4 regions of the Limnospira sp. PMC 1279.21 genome follow, and region 4 is predicted to be linked to each of the others. Evidence: riboswitches for the same ligand, from Rfam matches in the RefSeq annotation. Region 4 holds a riboswitch; each other region holds the start of a gene.
What was found. Region 4 has a riboswitch for cobalamin ahead of cobG (precorrin-3B synthase). Riboswitches for the same ligand answer to the same signal wherever they lie in the genome.
Positions count from the first base shown of each region.

Region 1 (2,201 bases), on a different contig from region 4:
TTGGCAATTTCGGCATCGATCGCCGCTTCATATTCGGCTTGGGTAATGTCACCCCGTTTCAGTTTCACCCGCAGTTGCCGCACTTCGGAGGTTTGGGGGAAAGACCCGATGGTGGTGGTGGGGAATGGGGGCAAAACGGGCTGGCGTTCTTGACGTTGTTCATAAGGCAAAGTCCGCTCTAAATCCTGGGAGGTCAGATTTTGCAGGCGTTCTTTTACCCCCTGATTAACTGGGCTAAATTCCTGGAAGGTTTGCCATTGCCGGAGGATGACTTCCAGATACTTGTCAGGTTCTTGGGTTCCATAGGAGCGATCGGCCCAATCAGCCAGCAGTGTGATTTCTACTAACTTCTGTTCAGCAAAGCTCAAAACGGACCGCAAGGGTTCGGGGAGTTTGGTTTCTCGCTGGGCATCGTATGGCACAAATTGCAGGGAAGCAGACGGCTGAATCCGCAGGTTAGGGGTGACACGGGAAATGGCTTCCAGGGTTGACAAAACGGAGTCCGGGCGAATTTTCCATACATTGCGGGCATCGACAATTCCCGCCCCCAACTCTTTATCGTCGGGGAAACCATACTGTTGCAGTAACTCTAGGTTACGCCCACGGGTGAAGTCTAAACTAATGCCAGCGACGGGTAATTCCATCACCCAGGGGTAATTGTCTCCCAAGTCATCAAAGTAGGTGACCAGGTGAATGGGTAAGCCGACTTGGCTGAGAGATTGATAAGTTGATTGATAGAGTTGTTTAAAGTTGGCAGCATCTCCGAAGACTAAAGCAGGTTCATGGATTTGGACTTCAGCGACACCCATTTTTTGGAGTTCCTGGAGAAGCAGGAGATAGCGATCGCCTAGTTGTTTTCCCGCTTGGTCTTGATTCATCTCCAAACGACTCAGCCGCAGCAAAGTCACCGGACCCAAAACAATGGGAACAGCGCGATCGCCTAATAAGGTTTGAGCGCGATGCACGGTTTGCAGGAAATCGCTAAAGTCGGCTGGCTGTAATGTTTCGGGAATTTCTGGGACGAGGTAGTGATAGTTGGTGTCGAACCATTTGGTCATTTCCAGGGCGGCAATGCCATCCTTACCCCGCGCCATGGCAAAATAACGGTCGAGTCCGCTAAAGGATGCAAACCGTTCGGGAATGATGCCTAAGCGGATGCTCCAGTCTAAAACGTGATCGTAGAGGCTCATGTCGCCAATACCAATGCGATCGATGCCTGCTTGTCGTTGAGTTTCCCAGTTTTTGAACTCAACTTCATTCCGAGTCTGGATGAGGGTTTCTGCGTCCGATTTACCCCGCCAAAAGGCTTCTAATGCCTTTTTTAACTCGCGACTTTTACCAATACGAGGATAGCCGATAGTCGCGGTTTCCAGACGGGTTTGAGTGTATGTTTCCAAGGTCATAAATTGTCGCGTCCTAACGCTGAAAATAGTCATAGAAATCTAGTCCATCCCCGCGACAAACCAGCGGAGTGAACAATTCAAAGCAGCAGAATATCTGCCCAATTGAGTTAAGCAATACTCAGACCAGACTGATTCAAGTCACCGTTAGCATGAGTGACCATCTGCCAGTCAATGTCTACATAAGGCTAGTTTTCTCAAAATGGCAATTTCAAATCAGGGCGCTACCCATGCAACGCCAGGGGAGTCGTCCTAAAAAATGAAGGCAATATTAATTGTGAAAAAGCTAAACGAACCATCATCCGTACCTCGCAGACGAAAAATAACAGTTTGGTGCATCTCCAGAGGAGACAGTTCGGCGGGCATTCTGACTTAGAGAGTTGTGTCTCTCCTCACAGCTGCGGGACAGCGCCGGATTTACGCCGGACTTTCCCCCTTACGTCTGATGGCTGCTCCCCATCAGAACCGACAATATTTAAGCATGATAACACACAAAGCGGAGATTTGACGAAATCATGGCAAAGTTACTGTAAACTGGGGGAACAACGATAGATGTCAGCAACCCGGTTTCTAGGGCTTAGGGTTTCACCAAGCGGCCAAGCCGCCCAAAGTCCATGGGAGAGCCACGGCACGAGAGCATGATTTAATCACAAATTCGGTTAATATTTTAGGGCAATACGGTATAATAAGCGAGAAGGGTTGAGGATAAACCTATTGCCAGATATGTCAAACCCAAGGAAGCGGCCCAAATCCTTCGAGTCCATGAAAGAACACTCCGCAGATGGGACGACAATGGCTCAA
Region 1 is NZ_JARPLU010000219.1:4,190-6,390, forward strand. It holds gene metE (5-methyltetrahydropteroyltriglutamate--homocysteine S-methyltransferase) at 1-1,403, opposite strand, end outside; cobalamin riboswitch at 1,740-1,885, opposite strand; partial or broken gene P5683_RS21780 (IS607 family transposase) at 2,114-2,201, shown strand, end outside.
Region 1: linked by a shared signal. The riboswitch ahead of metE (5-methyltetrahydropteroyltriglutamate--homocysteine S-methyltransferase) and the one ahead of cobG (precorrin-3B synthase) in region 4 are both predicted to bind cobalamin.

Region 2 (2,201 bases), on a different contig from region 4:
GTCGATGATGGTTCCACTGATGGGACTGTGGAATGGTTGGGAACTAACACCCTCGAATTTCCCCATCTTCGCATCTACCAGCAAGACCACCAGGGACCAGCGGCGGCGCGAAATTTGGGAGTTGAACAGGCGAGGGGAGATCTGATTGTTTTTATCGATAGTGATTTGGTGGTAACTGATAGCTTTCTTGCCGCTCACGCTACCGCCTTAATTGCCAACTCTCAAAAAAGCGATCGCATCTTTACCTATGGTCGAGTTGTGAATACCTGCAATTTTGAAAATCCCACCACAGAACCCTATAAAATCACCGATTTTTCTGCCGCTTATTTTGCCACCGGAAATGTGGCGATCGCCCGCCATTGGCTAATCGAAGCCGGATTATTTGACCCTAAATTTCAGCTTTATGGTTGGGAAGACCTGGAACTAGGAGTTAGGCTAAAAAAATTAGGCTTAAAATTAATCAAATGCCCCGCCGCCGTCGGATATCATTGGCATCCCCCCTTTAACTTAGACCAAATACCCGCCCTAATTGAAAAAGAAAAACAAAGAGGCAGAATGGGGGTAGTTTTCTATCAAAAACATCCTACCTGGTCAGTCAAAATGATGATTCAAATGACCATTTTGCATCGGATACTCTGGGGCATTTTATCCCTAAGAGGTCAACTCAATGAAAGGACCATGGCGCATTTTTTACAGTGGTTAATTAATCGTGGTCAGCCTCAATTAGCCTTAGAAATTTCTCGGATTTTTTTAAATTGGTATAACGTCCAAGCCGTCCAACAATATTGGGCCAGGCGAGAGCAAACTTAATTAAATATTTGCCAGCTTGGTTCACTGTTGACCTACACATGATACAATAGCGCCAACTATAGGTTCTAGTGGGGAACAGCCACTAGGAGTAATGGGGAAAGTTCGGTGTAAATCCGGCGCTGTCCCGCAACTGTAATCAGATTTCCGGCTAATTTGTCCACCCCATCTGTGAGTCAGGATGCCCGCCTATAGTTATTTCTCACTCACAAATCTGCGAGGTACAGATGAGCAAAAATCATCGAATGATACACCTAATCGCCATGATTGGGTTAACATTTTATTTGGTAATAGGTGCAGCCACTCCAGCTCAAGCAATGCACATTATGGAAGGTTTTTTACCTATTACCTGGGCAATTTTTTGGTGGGTGTTAATCATCCCTTTCTGGGTTATTGGTTTTCAAAAACTCACCAAAATTACCCGAAACAACCCCGAACTAAAGCTATTAATTGCCCTAGCAGGAGCCTTTACGTTTGTCCTGTCAGCTCTAAAAATCCCCTCAGTTACAGGGAGTTGTTCTCACCCCACCGGAACCGGATTAGGAGTGGTTTTATTCGGACCGTCAGTGATGACAGTTTTAGGCAGTTTAGTCCTACTTTTCCAAGCCGTATTACTCGCTCACGGCGGTTTAACTACCTTGGGAGCTAATGTATTTTCTATGGCGATTGTCGGCCCTTGGGTTGCCTATGGCATTTATCAACTATTCTGCCAATTTAACCAACAAAAGTTAGGTATTTTCTTCGCAGCAGCCTTGGGAAGTTTAGCCACTTATTTAATTACCTCCATACAGTTAGCCGTAGCTTTTCCGGCTGCTTCTGGGGGGGTTATGGCTTCCTTTATCAAATTTGCGGGGATTTTTGCAGTCACTCAAATTCCCCTATCAATTAGTGAGGGACTATTAACGCTGGTAGTTTGGAATTGGTTAGAGTCCTACGCCTCAGAAGAACTGCAAACCTTGAAAATTGGGAAAGCTAATAGCTAAGTAAAATCATGACACCAACTTCTGATAAACCTGTAAAAAATGGCAATTTGTGGATGATTTTAGCCGTCGTTATTTTATCCGTAACGCCGCTAATTTTTATCCGAGGAGACTATGAGGGAGCCGATGAACAAGCCGAAAATCTCATCGGCGAAATTCAACCCAATTATCAACCCTGGTTTGAACCTATCTTAGAAGTTCCCAGTGGCGAAATTGAGAGCCTGTTATTTGTTTCTCAAGCTGCTATTGGTGCGGGTATCGTCGGCTATGTGATTGGCTTATATAAAGGCCGTAAACAAGGCAAAAATCGCTCATCCTAAATGTACCATCAAATTGATGCGATCGCCTATACCAATCGGTTAAGGTATTTACCCTCAGAACATAAGTTAGCCTTTGCCGCCATCCTGTTTTGTC
Region 2 is NZ_JARPLU010000125.1:1,534-3,734, forward strand. It holds gene P5683_RS17355 (glycosyltransferase family 2 protein) at 1-810, shown strand, start outside; cobalamin riboswitch at 854-1,015, shown strand; gene P5683_RS17360 (energy-coupling factor ABC transporter permease) at 1,035-1,790, shown strand; gene P5683_RS17365 (energy-coupling factor ABC transporter substrate-binding protein) at 1,799-2,107, shown strand; gene cbiQ (cobalt ECF transporter T component CbiQ) at 2,108-2,201, shown strand, end outside.
Region 2: linked by a shared signal. The riboswitch ahead of P5683_RS17360 (energy-coupling factor ABC transporter permease) and the one ahead of cobG (precorrin-3B synthase) in region 4 are both predicted to bind cobalamin.

Region 3 (2,201 bases), on a different contig from region 4:
AGGTATCAAATCGGTTTCCGACTCCTTGAACTACCATCCGCATGGGTTTATTTGCTACGGCTATAAAACCTTTGATGCGGTAGATTTCCCACTGCTGGGCGATCGCCTTTAGTTGATTGACTAAACTGGCGGAGTCCCTGACTGGATCTAAGACTAAATGCACAGCATTGATATCATCATCGTGTTCGTGTTCCTCTTCCTGGTCATGGTGACTTGGGCGACTGTCCAGATGGTCTTCTACCGCTGCATTAAAGCCTAATAATATGTCAGCGGAAATTTTACCTTGCTGACAGGAAACCGTCTGCACTCCTGGGGTTAACTCCTGTTTTAGCCATTGCTGAACCCGCTGCTGAGACTCTTCATCAATGCGATCGCCTTTCGTCAAAAGTACCAAATCAGCACAAGCTAACTGGTCTTCAAATAACTCCTCGATTGGTGTTTCATGTTCCAAAGTTTCATCCGCTTGACGCTGCTTTTCTAAAGCCTCTAAATCTCCCACCAGTTGACCATTGGCTAGGGCTTCACTATCAACTACCGTAATCACACCATCTACCGTCGCTTTGGTGCGAATTTCCGGCCATCGGAAGGCTTGAACCAGTGGCTTTGGTAAAGCCAAACCAGAGGTTTCTATTAATATCGAATCAATCGCATCTTGGCGTTTAAGTAGTTCTTGCATAGTCGGCAAAAACTCTTCCTGGACGGTGCAACACAGACAACCATTCGCTAATTCGATGATATTAGTTTCCGTTTCTTCTTCGTCACAAACTTGGCAAGATTTGAGGATTTCGCCATCAATACCTACTTCGCCAAATTCATTGACTAATACCGCGATCCGACGACCTTGGTTATTTTGCAGTAAATGGCGGATCAGGGTGGTTTTTCCAGCCCCTAAAAATCCGGTGATAATGGTTACAGGAATTTTATGCACGGTTTTTTGACTCCTCCGAAATTATAGCGATTTGCTATCTATAAATGTTGAGATTTTCCTAGAGTTTAGATGGGCGATCGCTATGATATTTAGATTGTGAAAATACTAAATCAACCATCATCCATACCTCGCAGATGAATCAACAATAGGTTACTTATCGGCGGGCATTCTGACTGAGAGACTAACAGAGTCCCATCACAGTCGCGGGACAGCGCCGGACTTACACCGGACTTTCCCCCTTTCCTCTAAAGGCTGATTTCCCTTAGAACCGATATCGCGAATATCTTATCACAGGTTGGGCGAATTCGGGGAAAAACCAAAAAAGTCCCTGCTTATTTCTAAACAGGGACGGTTTGTTATTAGTGAATAGGGAGAGATAGGTAAATTTGATGACTTAGACTAAGTTAGTGAAAATCAAAGCCCCAATAGCGCCACTAACGGCGATCGCCATCAGTAAATTTGTAAAAAACCTGCCGTATTCTGCATTATAACCAAGGGCTTTGTCTTCCTGACCACCTGTGAAGAATAAAGACCAGGCTTGGTTAGCTGTAATTACTTCTGAGGTACTGTTAAAGTCCGGTCGAAAGATTACAGGTCTGATTAAGTATTTGTTAGGAAAGTTAAAATCTGTTTTCATACAAGTCTCCGAAATGCTACTGAATTATAGGTTGACAAAATCTGGGTTTTACAGGCTAGTTAACCAGCCAATTACACCATGTCCGGTTAATGCTTCTAAGGCTAGGGCGGATATAAACCCGATCATAGCTAGTCGTCCGTTGAGTTTCTCTGCGTATTTGTTGAAACCGAATTGTTGCGCTTCCTCTACATATACTTGGGGTTCGATCGCGTAAACATTTGCGCGTCCACCTTCTTCCATAATTTGTCCACGAACCATAGTATTTTTGCCTCTCTGACTTCTTGTAAACAAATGTAACACACTGCAAACAAATATTGCAAGGGGTTGACAAAATTAATTTTTGTAGTATAATTTTGTGCTTTTTCCAAACAAGGGGGTTTATTAAAAATTTATTAACAATGGGATTTTTACTTAGTTACATGGTATTAATTAAAATTAATTCTCAATTAGCTCAACAGAGAGCCAATAGATTATGGACAATGATAACTACTGTGCCGATGTATCCGTGAACGGCTTTGATGGTGGCTCAAGCTGGTCAGGATTTACTTACCTCAAAGACAACACTGGTCATGCTCGCACCATAAGTGAATCACCAGAATCATTGGTTGTAGTGGGCGAATCATCAATTCCGGGAAC
Region 3 is NZ_JARPLU010000052.1:6,681-8,881, reverse strand. It holds gene cobW (cobalamin biosynthesis protein CobW) at 1-928, opposite strand, end outside; cobalamin riboswitch at 1,070-1,216, opposite strand; gene P5683_RS10240 (hypothetical protein) at 1,323-1,565, opposite strand; gene P5683_RS10235 (chlorophyll a/b-binding protein) at 1,614-1,823, opposite strand; gene P5683_RS10230 (FeoA family protein) at 2,038-2,201, shown strand, end outside.
Region 3: linked by a shared signal. The riboswitch ahead of cobW (cobalamin biosynthesis protein CobW) and the one ahead of cobG (precorrin-3B synthase) in region 4 are both predicted to bind cobalamin.

Region 4 (2,201 bases):
ATTTTTCCCAACAGGTTTCTAATAGACCTGGGGTGGTAATACCACCACCAATAAAAATGGCATCAGGGGAAGGTAAATTAATTAATGATTCGGGTGCTTTTCCGGCTATTATTTTCAGGTCTGGAGTCCCTAAAGCTGTGGCATTATCAGCAATATATTCTAAGCGTCTGGGATGCTGTTCTATGGCGATACTTTGACAACGGCGATCGCTTCTCATCCACTCAATACCAATGGACCCACAACCTGCACCGACATCCCATAAAAGTTGTCCCGGTAGGGGAGATAATCGACTGAGAGTAATCGCTCGGACCTCCTGTTTAGTTAACTGTCCGTCGTGGTGGTAGGCGCTGTCAGGAAGTCCCGGGAAACTAGGGGAAAAGTTAACGGGATTAGAACTAATACACTCTACGGCGATCGCATTTAAATCAGCCACTTCGTCAACATCCCAAGAGGAAGCGATACCCGAAATTTGTCTCTCTTTTTTGCCTCCCAAATGTTCCAACACCACGATTAAACTATCACCAAATCCTTGATGTGTTAGGAGTTCAGCCACGGCGGCGGGAGTGCGACGATTAGCACTTAAAATTAACAGACGCGCACCCCCATAAATTACCCGATTTAATAAAGCCAGGGGACGACCACATAAACTCAGGGTTTCTACATCGGTTACAGACCAACCCAAACGACTACAAATTAGGCTAAATGTAGAGGGAGAAGGAATTATAGTAATTTCCTCAAGGGGTAGGCGACGGGTAAGGGTAACGCCAATACCATACCACATCGGATCGCCACTAGCTAAAACACAGACGGGTTGACCACGGCGGCGGATAATTTCTGCGATCGACTCATCCAGAGGAGAAGTCCAGAGGAGTTTTTCTCGTTTATCCTCCGGGGGTAACATTGCTAAATGACGTTGACCACCGACAACTACTGAAGCCATAGATAAAAGCGATCGCGCCGTGGCGCTTAACCCTTCTAACCCATCTTCCCCAATTCCTACAATTGATAACCATTTGTGGGAAAAATCCCTGCTGACCATGATTTATAGTTAAAATACCAGTATTCATGATATAGTATTTGGGCTTGTCGTTGGGAAAGTTCGGTGAGATTCCGACACTGTGCCGCAACTGTAATACAATTTTCTGAGTCAGAATGCCAACTACAAGTTATTGATGAGTTGTCAAAATCAGCTAATTTTGCGGCTCATTCTCTGCGTCGCATGGAGAAACAAATCACCATGAATTGGTTAGTTAAAGCAAATGTTTGTCCGGGTCTATTTTATGGAACCCACGCCCAGGATGGTTTTTTAATCCGCATTCGGACTCCGGGCGGATTAATTAATAGTAAACAGGGTAAATTATTGGGTGATTTATTAACGGAGTGGGGAGGGACGCTACAAGTAACTAATCGCGCTAATTTACAAATTCGGGGAGTGCAAAAACCACCAACTAGCGCCGTTTTTGAGATGCTGCAAAAATTAAATTTAGCTGCTCAAAATCCCCACATAGACCACCTACGCAATATTATGGGTAGTCCGACGGCGGGAATTGATAGCCAGGAGTTAATTGATACTCGTCCCCTGATTAAAGCCCTGGATAATCTGATTCAAAATCACCCGTTAATTGGCGAACTTAGTCCTAAGTTTAGCATCGGAGTTGATGGGGGGGGGACTGTGGGAATTGGTATCCGTTCTCCGGTGGCTTGGGAACATCGATATAATCAGATTCAGCTTAATGCGATCTCGGTAGATGATGGGAATAATAGCATTAATTTTCAGTTGGCGATCGCCGGAGATAAAAAGCTATATAATACCCAACTTGTCATCACGCCAGAACAATGTTTATCTGTAGTCGCTACCCTTATTAATGTCTATGGGGAGTATGTCCGAAACAACCCCTTAGATACCGGGAAAAAGCCTCGGATGAAACAGCTAATTGACCATCTAGGATTAGATACATATATCCAGCAAGTCAACAGCCAACTAACCCAGCCCTTGCCGATATTGTCCGCTGAACCTACCCCCAGCCAACCCTATCATCATTTAGGAATTTATCCCCAAAAAAACGCCGAATTGTGTTATATTGGGATATCATTACACCTAGGACAAATTAATGCACAACAATGGTTAGGATTAGTCGAACTTTCAGAAACCTTTGGTAATGCCGAGTTAAGATTAACCCCTTGGCAAACAATTATAATGC
Region 4 is NZ_JARPLU010000053.1:22,958-25,158, forward strand. It holds gene cbiE (precorrin-6y C5,15-methyltransferase (decarboxylating) subunit CbiE) at 1-1,039, opposite strand, end outside; cobalamin riboswitch at 1,055-1,179, shown strand; gene cobG (precorrin-3B synthase) at 1,178-2,201, shown strand, end outside.